Regions from separate parts of the Rhizobium sp. G187 genome, predicted to be linked through region 1. Evidence: predicted binding sites of a transcription regulator. Region 1 holds the regulator's gene; the other holds the start of a gene.
What was found. Region 1 encodes PhoB, which activates phosphate uptake and scavenging genes when phosphate is short. Its sites were predicted from a motif close to TGTCATNNANCTGTCAT; they were not measured.

Region 2: a site for PhoB is predicted at 2,116-2,132, ahead of phnF (phosphonate metabolism transcriptional regulator PhnF). Genes of this name have one in related genera too.

Annotation. Positions count from the first base shown of each region.
Region 1 covers NZ_JBPUGM010000006.1:208,746-214,296, reverse strand. The annotation lists gene ACSV9I_RS17965 (GcrA family cell cycle regulator) at 165-713, shown strand; gene phoB (phosphate regulon transcriptional regulator PhoB) at 838-1,521, opposite strand; gene phoU (phosphate signaling complex protein PhoU) at 1,550-2,263, opposite strand; gene pstB (phosphate ABC transporter ATP-binding protein PstB) at 2,310-3,095, opposite strand; gene pstA (phosphate ABC transporter permease PstA) at 3,131-4,486, opposite strand; gene pstC (phosphate ABC transporter permease subunit PstC) at 4,483-5,551, opposite strand, start outside.
Region 2 covers NZ_JBPUGM010000004.1:215,196-220,746, reverse strand. The annotation lists gene ACSV9I_RS13575 (carbon-phosphorus lyase complex subunit PhnI) at 1-966, opposite strand, end outside; gene phnH (phosphonate C-P lyase system protein PhnH) at 970-1,578, opposite strand; gene phnG (phosphonate C-P lyase system protein PhnG) at 1,578-2,048, opposite strand; gene phnF (phosphonate metabolism transcriptional regulator PhnF) at 2,158-2,880, shown strand; gene ACSV9I_RS13555 (beta strand repeat-containing protein) at 2,898-5,551, opposite strand, start outside.

The DNA of each region.
Region 1 (5,551 bases):
CGACTCTTGTCACGGAGTCACCCGGACACTAGGTTAACTTTCAATAAATCGAGTTGATGCGGCGGAATTGATCACCAAAAGTTACGAGGCGGGCTGCCGCGGATTCATCCGCGGCGACGGTGACGGATTCTGCCATGAACACGCTAGCGGCGGAGAGATATGGCATGAACGCAAACGCACAATGGTCAGATGACAGAGTTGAAAAACTGAAGCGTCTGTGGGCCGATGGCCTCAGCGCAAGTCAGATCGCAGCACAATTGGGTGGCGGCGTCAGCCGCAACGCCGTCATTGGCAAGGTCCATCGCCTGAACCTGCCCGGCCGCGCCAAGGCCGGCGGCAGCACAAGCACGCCGCGTCCGGCAAAGCGCCCGGCGCCGGCGCCGCGTCCCGCCGGTTTTCCGGCACGCCCGCAGGCTGCAACGGCACGCCCCGCAGCACGGGCATCCGGTTCGGTCGCGCTGAAGGAAGATGCGGCGATCGAGATTTTCGAGCAGGCCGCTCCGCGCCAGGCGCTCAACGTGGTGGTGCCGATTTCGCGCCGCCTCGCCCTGACGGAACTGACCGAGCGGACCTGCAAATGGCCGATCGGCGACCCGATGAAGGACGATTTCCACTTTTGCGGCTGCGAGATCAACGACGCGTCGCCCTATTGCACGTATCATGCGAAGCTCGCCTACCAGCCGGTCAGCGATCGTCGCCGGGCCGCTCGTTAAAACGAGTTCAGCGATCATCAGACAGGCCCTTCGGGGCCTGTTTTCGTTTGTGCATACCGCATGCATCAAAAGGCCGCCCGCGGTTTCCCGGGGCGGCCTTTTGCTGGAATAGATGGCGTTCGGATCAGGCTTCCATGGAATAGCCCGCGCCGCGTACAGTGCGGATCACATCCTGCATGTTGGAGAAGTTCAACGCCTTGCGCAGGCGTCCCACATGCACATCAACCGTGCGTTCGTCGACATAGATATCATGACCCCAGACGCCGTCGAGCAGCTGAGAGCGTGAAAAGACGCGACCCGGGGAAACCATCAAAAATTCCAGCAGGCGGAACTCGGTAGGCCCAAGCCGCACTTCGCGGCTCTTGCGGTGAACGCGATGGGTTTCGCGATCCAGCTCGATATCACCACAACGCAAGACGCTGGACAGGACTTCGGGCTTGGCACGGCGCAGCATGGCCTTGACCCGGGCCATGAGTTCCGGCGTGGAGAAGGGCTTGACGACATAGTCGTCAGCACCCGTGGCCAGACCGCGGACGCGCTCGCTCTCTTCACCCCGTGCCGTGAGCATGATGATCGGAAGCCGTTCGGTTTCCGGCCGCATGCGCAGGCGACGGCAGAGCTCGATTCCCGACACACCCGGGAGCATCCAATCGAGCAGAAGCAGATCGGGAACCCGCTCCTGAAGCCGAATTTCGGCTTCGTCGCCCCGCATGATGGTCTCGACCTCATAGCCTTCGGCTTCGAGATTGTAGCGCAGGAGAACGCTCAGCGCCTCCTCGTCTTCCACGACGGCAATCTTCGGCTGCATCAGAACGTCACCTCGTCTCGGGACCCGGTTACTCGGTTATCGCACCGACTGATGAGGTGAGGTCTTCCTTCGGACGCTCGCCCTCGGGTGCTGCCCCGGTGGTCATGTAGTAGATGGTCTCGGCGATGTTCGTGGCGTGGTCGCCGATACGCTCGATGTTCTTGGCGCAGAACAGGAGATGCGTGCAGCTGGTGATGTTGCGCGGATCTTCCATCATGTAGGTCAGCAGCTCGCGGAACAGCGAAGTATAGATCGAGTCGATCTCTTCGTCGCGGTCCCGGATCGACTTCGCCTTTTCGGCGGAGCGGGTCGTGTAGACGTCGAGCACTTCCTTGAGCTGAGCGAGCGCCAGATCCGAGAGATGCTCAAGGCCGCGGGCGAGCTTGCGCGGAACGCCCGTCGCCTGGATGGCAACCACGCGCTTGGAGTTGCTCTTGCCGAGGTCGCCGACGCGTTCCAAATCCGCTGCGATGCGCAGGGCGCCGATGATCTCGCGCAGGTCGGCGGCAACCGGCTGGCGCTTGGCAATGGTGATCACGGCCTTTTCGCCGATTTCCTTTTCCATCGCGTCCATCAGGACGTCGTCGGAAATGATCTTCTGAGCGAGAGCCGCATCGGAATTCACCAGGGCGCGTACGCTTTCGGCGACCATCTGCTCCGCGAGACCTCCCATTTCGGAGATGCGGCGCATCAGGAATTTCAGTTCTTCATCGAAAGCCGAATAGATATGGGTCGAAGCCATCGCGGATATTCCTTGAATTGGGTTGGGCCGTGGGTCTGTTTTCGGCTCAGCCGAAGCGGCCCATGATGTAATCCTGGGTGCGCTGGTCATCCGGGTTGGTGAACATCTTGTCGGTGTCGTTTTCTTCGACGAGTTCGCCGAGATGGAACATCGCCGTCCGCTGCGACACGCGGGCCGCCTGCTGCATGGAATGGGTGACGATCACGATGGTGAAGTTCTCGCGCAGTTCGTGGATCAGCTCCTCGACCTTGGCGGTCGCGATCGGGTCCAGTGCCGAGCAGGGTTCGTCCATGAGGATCACTTCCGGGCTGACGGCCACGGCGCGCGCGATGCACAGACGCTGCTGCTGACCACCGGAAAGGCCGGTGCCAGCGGCATCGAGACGATCCTTCACCTCGTTCCACAGGCCTGCCTTTTGCAGGGCAACGGACACGATCTCATCAAGGTCCGCCTTGTTCTTGGCCAGACCGTGGATGCGCGGGCCGTAGGCGACGTTCTCGTAGATCGACTTCGGGAACGGGTTCGGCTTCTGGAAGACCATGCCGACCTTGGCGCGCAGCTGTACGGGGTCAACCTTCGCGTCGTAGATATTCTCGGCGTCGATCAGGATATTGCCCTCGACGCGGCAGCTGGCGATCGTGTCGTTCATCCGGTTGATGCAACGCAGGAAGGTCGACTTGCCGCAGCCCGACGGGCCAATGAAGGCGGTGACAGAGCGCGGACGGATCTCGATGTTCACATCGCGCAGGGCCTGCTTCTCGCCGTAGTAAACCTGCACATCGCGTGCGGTGATCTTGGATTCAGTCATGATTGGCGCTTTCGTCGTGGTCATCTTAGTCGAGAGATTGTTCATCATCATACACCCCCTTACCAACGACGCTCAAACCGGCGACGCAGAATGATTGCTACCAAGTTCATCAGGATCAGGAAGACCAGCAGGACGATGATGGCGCCAGAGGCACGCTCAACAAAGGCCGGGTCGCCGCGCTGCGTCCAGTTGTAGACCTGGACCGGCAGCGCCGAGGCGGGCTGGAAGAAACCATCCGGCGGACCGGCTGGGAATTCCTTGACGAAAGCCACCATGCCAATGAGCAGGAGCGGCGCCGTTTCGCCGAGGGCGCGAGCAAGACCAATGATCGCACCGGTCAGGATGCCCGGCATGGCGAGCGGCAGGACGTGGTGGAAGATCGACTGCATCTTCGAGGCACCCACGCCGAGTGCCGCATCCCGGATCGACGGCGGCACTGCCTTCAGCGCCGAACGTGTGGCAATGATGATGGTCGGGAGCGTCATCAGGGTCAGAACGAGACCACCGACGACGGGCGCCGACTGCGGCAGGCCGACGAAGTTGATCAGAACGGCAAGGCCCAGGATCCCGAAGACGATGGAGGGCACGGCCGCCAGATTGGCGATGTTCACCTCGATCAGATCGGTAAACCAGTTCTGCGGCGCAAACTCCTCAAGATAGATCGAGGTGGCGACGCCGATTGGCAGCGACAGAACCAGGACGATCAGCATCATATAGGCCGATCCGATGATCGCGATGCCGAGGCCTGCGGCTTCCGGACGCGTGTCCGAAGCATCTGGCGAGGTGAAGAAGGACCAGTTGAACTTGGTCACCAGGATACCGGCCTGCTTCAACGTGTCGGCAAGCGCCAGCTGCTCTGGCGAGACATTCCTGTCCAGCTTCGCGCTGTCCATGGTCACACGGCCCTTGTAGTAGCCGTCGATGCGTCCAGCAGCGAGCAAGTCAAAGGAGATCGTCTGGCCGATGACCGAGGGGTCAGCGAGCACAAAGCCGCGCAGGTTGGCCGGGCCTTCCTTGGAGATGAGCTCGGCAACAGCCTTCGGCGTCAGCCCTCCGGCCGCGAGACCCTTTTCGGCAATTGCATCACCGAGCGCCTTTTCGATCAGCGGGGCGTAACCAAAGGTCGAAACCTTGGCCACGGCCGCCCGATCGCGGGTGCCGGCAGGGTCGAGCTTGGCCGGGTCGAGAAAGACGTCAATCGTGATGTAGGTCTGCTGGAAGGACGACAGGCCGTTCGACAGGATCGAGGTCAGAAGTCCGACCAACGCGATGATGCCGAATGCAACGGCGGCCTTGCCGAGAAGGCGGAACCGGGCTTCGGCCCGGTTGCGCCGGCGTGTCCGTTCGTCCAGGTTCAAAAGAGACTTGGTCTGCCCCTTTGCGACGGGGGCTCCGAATGCGGTGAGGTCGGTCATTCGTACTGCTCCCGGTACTTACGGACAATGTAAAGCGCCATCACGTTCAAAAGCAGGGTGATGACAAACAGGGTGAGGCCAAGCGCAAAGGCGACAAGCGTCTCAGGACTTGCAAATTCGGTGTCGCCCGTCAGCTGGCTGACGATCTTCACGGTCACCGTTGTCATGGCCTCGAAGGGATTGAGATCAAGCTTGGCGGAGGCGCCTGCCCCGAGCACGACGATCATGGTTTCACCGATCGCGCGGCTGGCGGCCAGCAGGACCGCACCGACGATGCCCGGAAGGGCGGCCGGCAGAACGACCTGCTTGATCGTCTCGGACTGGGTGGAGCCCAGTGCATAAGAACCGTCACGCAGGGCTTGAGGAACGGCATTGATAATGTCGTCCGAGAGCGACGACACGAAGGGTATGATCATCACACCCATGACGAGGCCGGCTGTCAGGACCGACGAGGACGAATTTCCGAGACCCATCGGCTGAGCCAGCCAATCGCGCAGGAAAGGACCGACGGTTATGAGGGCAAAGAGGCCATACACGATGGTCGGAATGCCTGCGAGCATTTCAATCGCTGGCTTGACGATGCTGCGCGTCTTCGGGCCTGCATATTCCGACAGGAAGACGGCGATCATCAGGCCGATCGGAACGGCGATCACGAGAGAGATCAGCGACACATAGAAGGTGCCCCAGAGCAGCGGCAGGATGCCGAGGTCAGAGCCGCCACGGAACTGCGGGTTCCAGACGGTTGAGAAGAAGAAATCCTGGGCTGGGTAGATCGTGAAGAAGACATAGGTCTCTACGACCAGAGACCCAACGATGCCGACGGTCGTCAGGATCGCGACGAGCGAGGAGATCATCAGGACAGCCTTGACGAAGCTCTCGCTGATGTTGCGAGCACGAAGCTCGGGATCGATGCGGATGTAAGCAAGCGGCAGCGCGCCAATGGCAAGCGCAAGAACCGCGATGGACATCAGCATCTGGCTGAAATCGATGTCCTGCCGATAGGCCTTTGCAGCTTCAAAAACTTCTGCCGGAACATCGGCGCCGAGCGCAATACCGGCTTCGGCG
Region 2 (5,551 bases), on a different contig from region 1:
GACGTTGTCGCAATGGGAAATCACGAATTCCTCGTCCTGGGCGGGGGAGACGACATCCTCGCCGAATTCCTGGGTTCTGAGCGCCCGATCGACCAGCGACATGGACATGGCTTTGCGCTCGCCCTGGCCGAAGACCAGGCCGTAGCCGCGGGTGAATTGTGGGGGCGCCTTGGCCGAGCCCTTGAACTGGTTGACCATCTGGCATTCGGTGACGCGGATCTCGCCAAGCGAGACACAGAAGCCGAGTTCCGGCACATCGAATTCGACCTCGACCAGGCCCATGCGGATTTCCCCGACAAAGGGATGAGTGCGTCCATAGCCGCGCTGGGTGGAATAACCGAGTGCGAGCAGGAAACCCTCGTCGCCCCGGGCGAGTGCCTGCAGGCGCAGATCGCGTGGCATGGGAAATTCCATCGGTTCGCGGGTCAGGTCGCCGGCGAGGTGATCCTGCGGCATGTCGCCATCCGGTTCGATCAAGCCTTCGCCATCGAGAATGTCGGAGACCCGCATTACCGGTTCTGGCGCCTCGATCCGCATTTCCGCGGGCTCGATGGCACTGTCCTCGAGAAGCGAGGGGTCGAGCAGGCGATGGGTATAGTCGAAGGTGGGGCCGAGCAACTGTCCGCCGGGCAGGTCCTTGTAGGTGGCGGAAACGCGGCGTTCGACCCGCATTCTGCCTGTGTCGATCGGAAGTGAGGTGCCGAAGCGCGGCAGTGTGGTGCGGTAGGCACGGAGAAGGAAAATTGCTTCGATCATATCGCCGCGCGCCTGCTTGAGGGCAAGTGCTGCGAGCGCGCAGTCGTAAAGCGAGGCTTCCGCCATGACGCGGTCAACGGCGAGGCCGAACTGCGCGACGATCTGGTCGATGGTGACGGAGGGCAGGGACCGGTCGCCACGGCGACGATCAGCGAGCAATCGGTGGGCATTCGCAATGGCTTTTTCGCCACCCTTGACGGCAACATACATGGCTCAGGCCTCCATCTGCGTGATCTTGGTTGTGCGCGGCAGGGCGAGGAATTGTCGTCCGCTGGTCAGGACCACGTCGACACCGCGCGGGAAGAGCGCTCGGTTGTCCGTCCATTGGCGCAGGAATGTCTCGGGCAGACCCTTCGGCGCGATGGTGGCCGTTTCACGAATGCCCGGGCCTGTCAGCTGCAATTTCGGCCCGGCTTCCAGAGAGGGTAGTTCGATTACCAGAGTGGCGGACCGGTCCGGATATTCCTGGGAGCCGAGGGCGAAATGCGAGAGCGGTGGCAGCATGGCGCCAGCGTCCACAAATGCGAATTTTGCCTCGTTCTTTTCCGCTGCCAGCGGCGCCACGGTATGGAATCCGATCCATGCAGGAAGCGCCGAGCGCAACAGGGCAGGCGTCAGCCAGATCGATGTGTCATGGTCGCAGAGCGTCAGCAGGATTGCGCCAGCGGCTATGCCGAGCGGCGGCGGTGGCTGGATGACCTCAGTCACCGTGCCCAACGTTCCTGGGCGGGCGAGTGCGTCCATCAGGCTGCGAAAGACCGATTGCGCATCATGGACTGCGTCGGCAAAACCACCGACCAGGCTTTCTGAAGCTGTCTGCATCAGTCTTCTCCTCTGACCATCGTGAAGAAATCGACCTTGGTGGCCGCGGTTTCCCTGCGGGACTGCTCTGCTTCTGCGGCAATACGGGCTTCGATGTCGCCGAGCAGGCCTTCTTCGAGGATGCGACTGTGCGCGTCGTTCTGCGCCAAGGCATCGAAGACGGCAGCGAGCATGGCTGCGCGGCGATCTGTGCCGAGCCGGTAGCCATGGCCGACGGTGCCATCGGCCAGCCGAATGCTCGCACGCGTCATCGTTGCCTCACCCAGGTTGAAGGGTGATCCCCCGCCACCGATCCGCCCGCGAACCATCACGAGACCGGTCTCCGGGCCGCGGATCGAGCTATAGCTCGGTGGGGGATCGAGTTTGGCTGTGGCGTCTTCGAGTTCACTCCGCGTGGCACGTGCGAGGAGATCAACCACCCGCTTTCGAGATGCTGCCGAATTTATTTGCGTATCGCGTGCTGGGTTCATTGTCGGGCCTCTAAATGTCTAGTAATATAGACAACCATACAAGTTACTTTATAAGTAACCGTTCGCGGTGACAATCGTGTGACACGGGTATGAGACAAGGCAGGGGAAAATGATCGAGAGACAGAGGGGCGTCGCGCTCTGGCGGCAGATTTCCGACCGGATTCGCGCCAATATCGCTGCTGGGCTCTATGATGGCTCGGGTATGGTGCCGGCCGAGACCGCGCTTGCAGAGGAATTTTCGGTCAACCGCCATACGGTCCGCGCGGCGCTGGCGGCCCTTGCGCAGGAGGGTGTCGTGCGCTCCGTACAGGGGCGTGGCACGATGATCGAGCGGCGCAACAAGTTCGACTTCCCGATTGGCAGGCGCACCCGTTTCACCGAAGGCATCGGCGATCAGGCACGCGATCTGCAGGGAGTTTTGCTGGCATCGGCGGTTGAGCCGGCAACTGCCGAGATTGCCGGGCGGCTGAAGCTTGTGGCGGGTACGGAGGTGCTGCGGCTGGATGGCGTTCGCCGCGCGGATGGCCGTGCCGTTTCGCGTTCAACCATGTGGTTTCCAGCGGCTCGATTTGCTGGCATCGATCAATCCTTCGCCGCCTCGGGGTCGATCACGCTGGCGCTCGCGGCCTCAGGTGTGACGGACTACGTCCGCGACGTGACCGAGATCTCTGCCGTGCATGCCGAACCGGACGACGTGGCTCAGCTTGAACTGACCCCTGGCGCGATCGTGCTGGTGACGCGGGCGGTGAACACCGATCCCGCCGGTCTGCCGATCCAGTATGCCGTCACCCGTTTTCCGGCGGATCGCGTTCAATTCACGATCCGCAACTGAAGGTCTGGCGATTTGCCTCAGGCTGACTGGAGTGCTGCGAGAACGGCGGCGATCTGGTCTGGGTTCATCACCTGGCCCTGTGTGGCGGTGAAGGACTGCAACTGTGCCTGGCTGAGGTTCGAGATCTGCGCCACCGTCAGTCCGGGAATCGCATAGGGATTGATCGCGGCAATCTCCTGGCTGGTGAAGGTGCGCAGCTTTGCCGGTCCAAGCGCGGTGATCTGGGTTGCGTTCAGTCCGGCGACCTGACTTGTCGTCAAAGCCTCGATCTGGCTCTCCGACATGGCGCCGAGCTGGTCGACGGTCAGGCCGTTGACGGCCGTCGGGCTCATCGCCGCAATCTGGCTAGTCGTCATGTTGACGATCTTGTCTGCGCCGAGCGTCGCAAGCTGGATCGAATTCATCGAACCGATCTGTGTCGTGGTCAGCGCCTGGACCTGAACAGGGGTCAAGGCACGGAGCTGGTAATAGGTAAGGTTTGCGACCTGACCAGTTGTCAGCGCGGCAATCTGCTCGGGTTGCAGGGTGCTTACTGTGGTCGGCGAGAGGCCGCTGATGGCCGTCGAGGAGATGGACGCCATGTCTGTTGCCGACAGGGTTTCCAGTGCGGCGGGGGTGATCGCGCCAATCTGCGTGGCAGACATGGCTCCGATCTGAGCCGTCGTCAGGGCATCGAACTGACTTGGCGTGATGGTGGCGATCTGCGCCGTGCTCAATCCGGGGATAGCCTTGGCACTGATGGCAGCGACCTGGGTGGTCGACAGGGCCGCTATGCTGCCTGTCGGCAGGCCGGCGATCTGGGTTGCAGAGAGGGCGCCGATCTGGGCGACGGTGAGGACAGAAACCTGATCCGCACTCAAGGCATTGAGTTGGTCGAAGGTGAGGCCTGCCATCTGCGCGGTTGTCAGGGCGCCGATCTGCTCATGAGTGAAGCCTGCGATCGTGGACGGCTGGAGGCCCGCAATGCCTGCTGCGCTCAACCCGGCCAGATCCGTCTTCGAGAAGGTTGCAAGCTGCTGGCTTGAGAGCGCGCCAACCTGGGTCGCGGTCAGTGCGGCGATTTGGGTCGACGAGAGCGCGTCGATCTGTGACGGGGACATCGCGGCAATCTGGCTTGCCGTGAGACCGGGCAGCGCCTTGGTGGAGATCGCGCCAATCTGATCTGGCGATAGAGCGGCAACCGCCGTTTCGTCGAGCGCGCCGATTTGCGTCGTGGTCATGGCCGCGATCTGCGTGGTCGACAGGAGTGCCACCTGTTGTGGCGTCAGGCTTCCGATCTGTTGAGTGGTCAAGCCTGCGATCTGGGTTGCTGTCAGGCCGGTGATCTGATCGGAGGAGAGTGCTGCAAGCTGCGTGTTTGTCAGGCCGCTGATGCCAGTCGCGCTGATCGCTGCGATATCGGCAGAGGAGAACAGGCTCAGCTGGTCGAGGGTCAGCGCACCAACCTGAGTCGCGGTCAGGCCGGCAATCTGTGTGGATGTCAACGCATCGATCTGGGTTGTCGACAAGGCGGCGACCTGTGTCGTGGTGAGCCCTGCAATGCCCTTGGCACTCAGGGCTGCCGTCTGGCTACTCGACAGGGCGGCGAGGTTGGCGAGCGGCAGGGCTGCAACCTGCGTTGGGCCGAAAGCAGCCATCTGCGTGGCTGAGAAGGCTTCCATTTGCGACGGGCTGAGTGCCGCAATCTGGCTTGTCTTCAGTGCGCCGATCTGGCTGGCCGTGAGGGCTCCCAGCTGTTCAAGGCTGAGTGCCGCAATCGTTTCGTCAGTAAGAGATGGAATTGCGGTGACGCTGAGTGCAGCGATTTCCGCTGGCAGGAAGGTGGCCATGTCGGATGGCTTCAGGATGGCGACTTGCCCTGCAGTCAGGCCCGTAGCCTGGGTCGCCGTCAATGCCTCGACCTGTTCGGGTGACAGGGCGGCAATCTGTTCGGTTGAGAGTGCCGCGACAGCCTTTGCATTCAGCGAGGCGACCTGCTCGGTCGACAGGGCCGCGATGTTTGCCGTCGTCAGAGATGGCATCTGTGCCGCCGTGAGGCTTCGCACTTGTGTCGTGCTCAGCACGGATAGCTGTGCGGGCGTGAGAGCTGCGACCTGCGTTGCGGTCAAGGCGGCGATCTGGGCCGCAGTCATGGCGCCGATCTGGTCCGGATGGAGGCCGGCCAGCTTCTCTGGCGTGAGCGCAGTCAGAGCGCTGACGCTGATCGCAGCGATATCAGTTGTCGAGAATGTCGCGAGCTCGTCCGCTCCTAGCGCGGCAAGCTGCGCGGCGGTCATTTTGCCAACTTGCGATGAGGTCAGAGCCTCTGCCTGATTGCTGTCGAGGGCCGCGACCTGGGCTGCGGTCAGTCCCGACACCGAGGTCGACGCCAAGCCGGCGATCTGTTCCGGCGACATGGCTGCAACGCTTGCAACGGTCATGCTCGACATCTGGACTGCGCTGAAGGCGCCGACTTGCGCTACCGACATAGCCTCGACTTGACCAGGCGTCAGTGCCGCTATCTGCGTGGTGGTCAGGCCGCGCAACTGCACGGGCGTGAGTGCTGCAATCTGTTCAGGCGCCAAGCCTGCGATGCTGTCTGCGGAGAGGCCCGCGATCGCCTTGGTGCTGATCGCGGCGATCTTTGCCGGCGTCAGTCGTTCAAGTGCTTCCGGTGCGAGGACGGCGACTT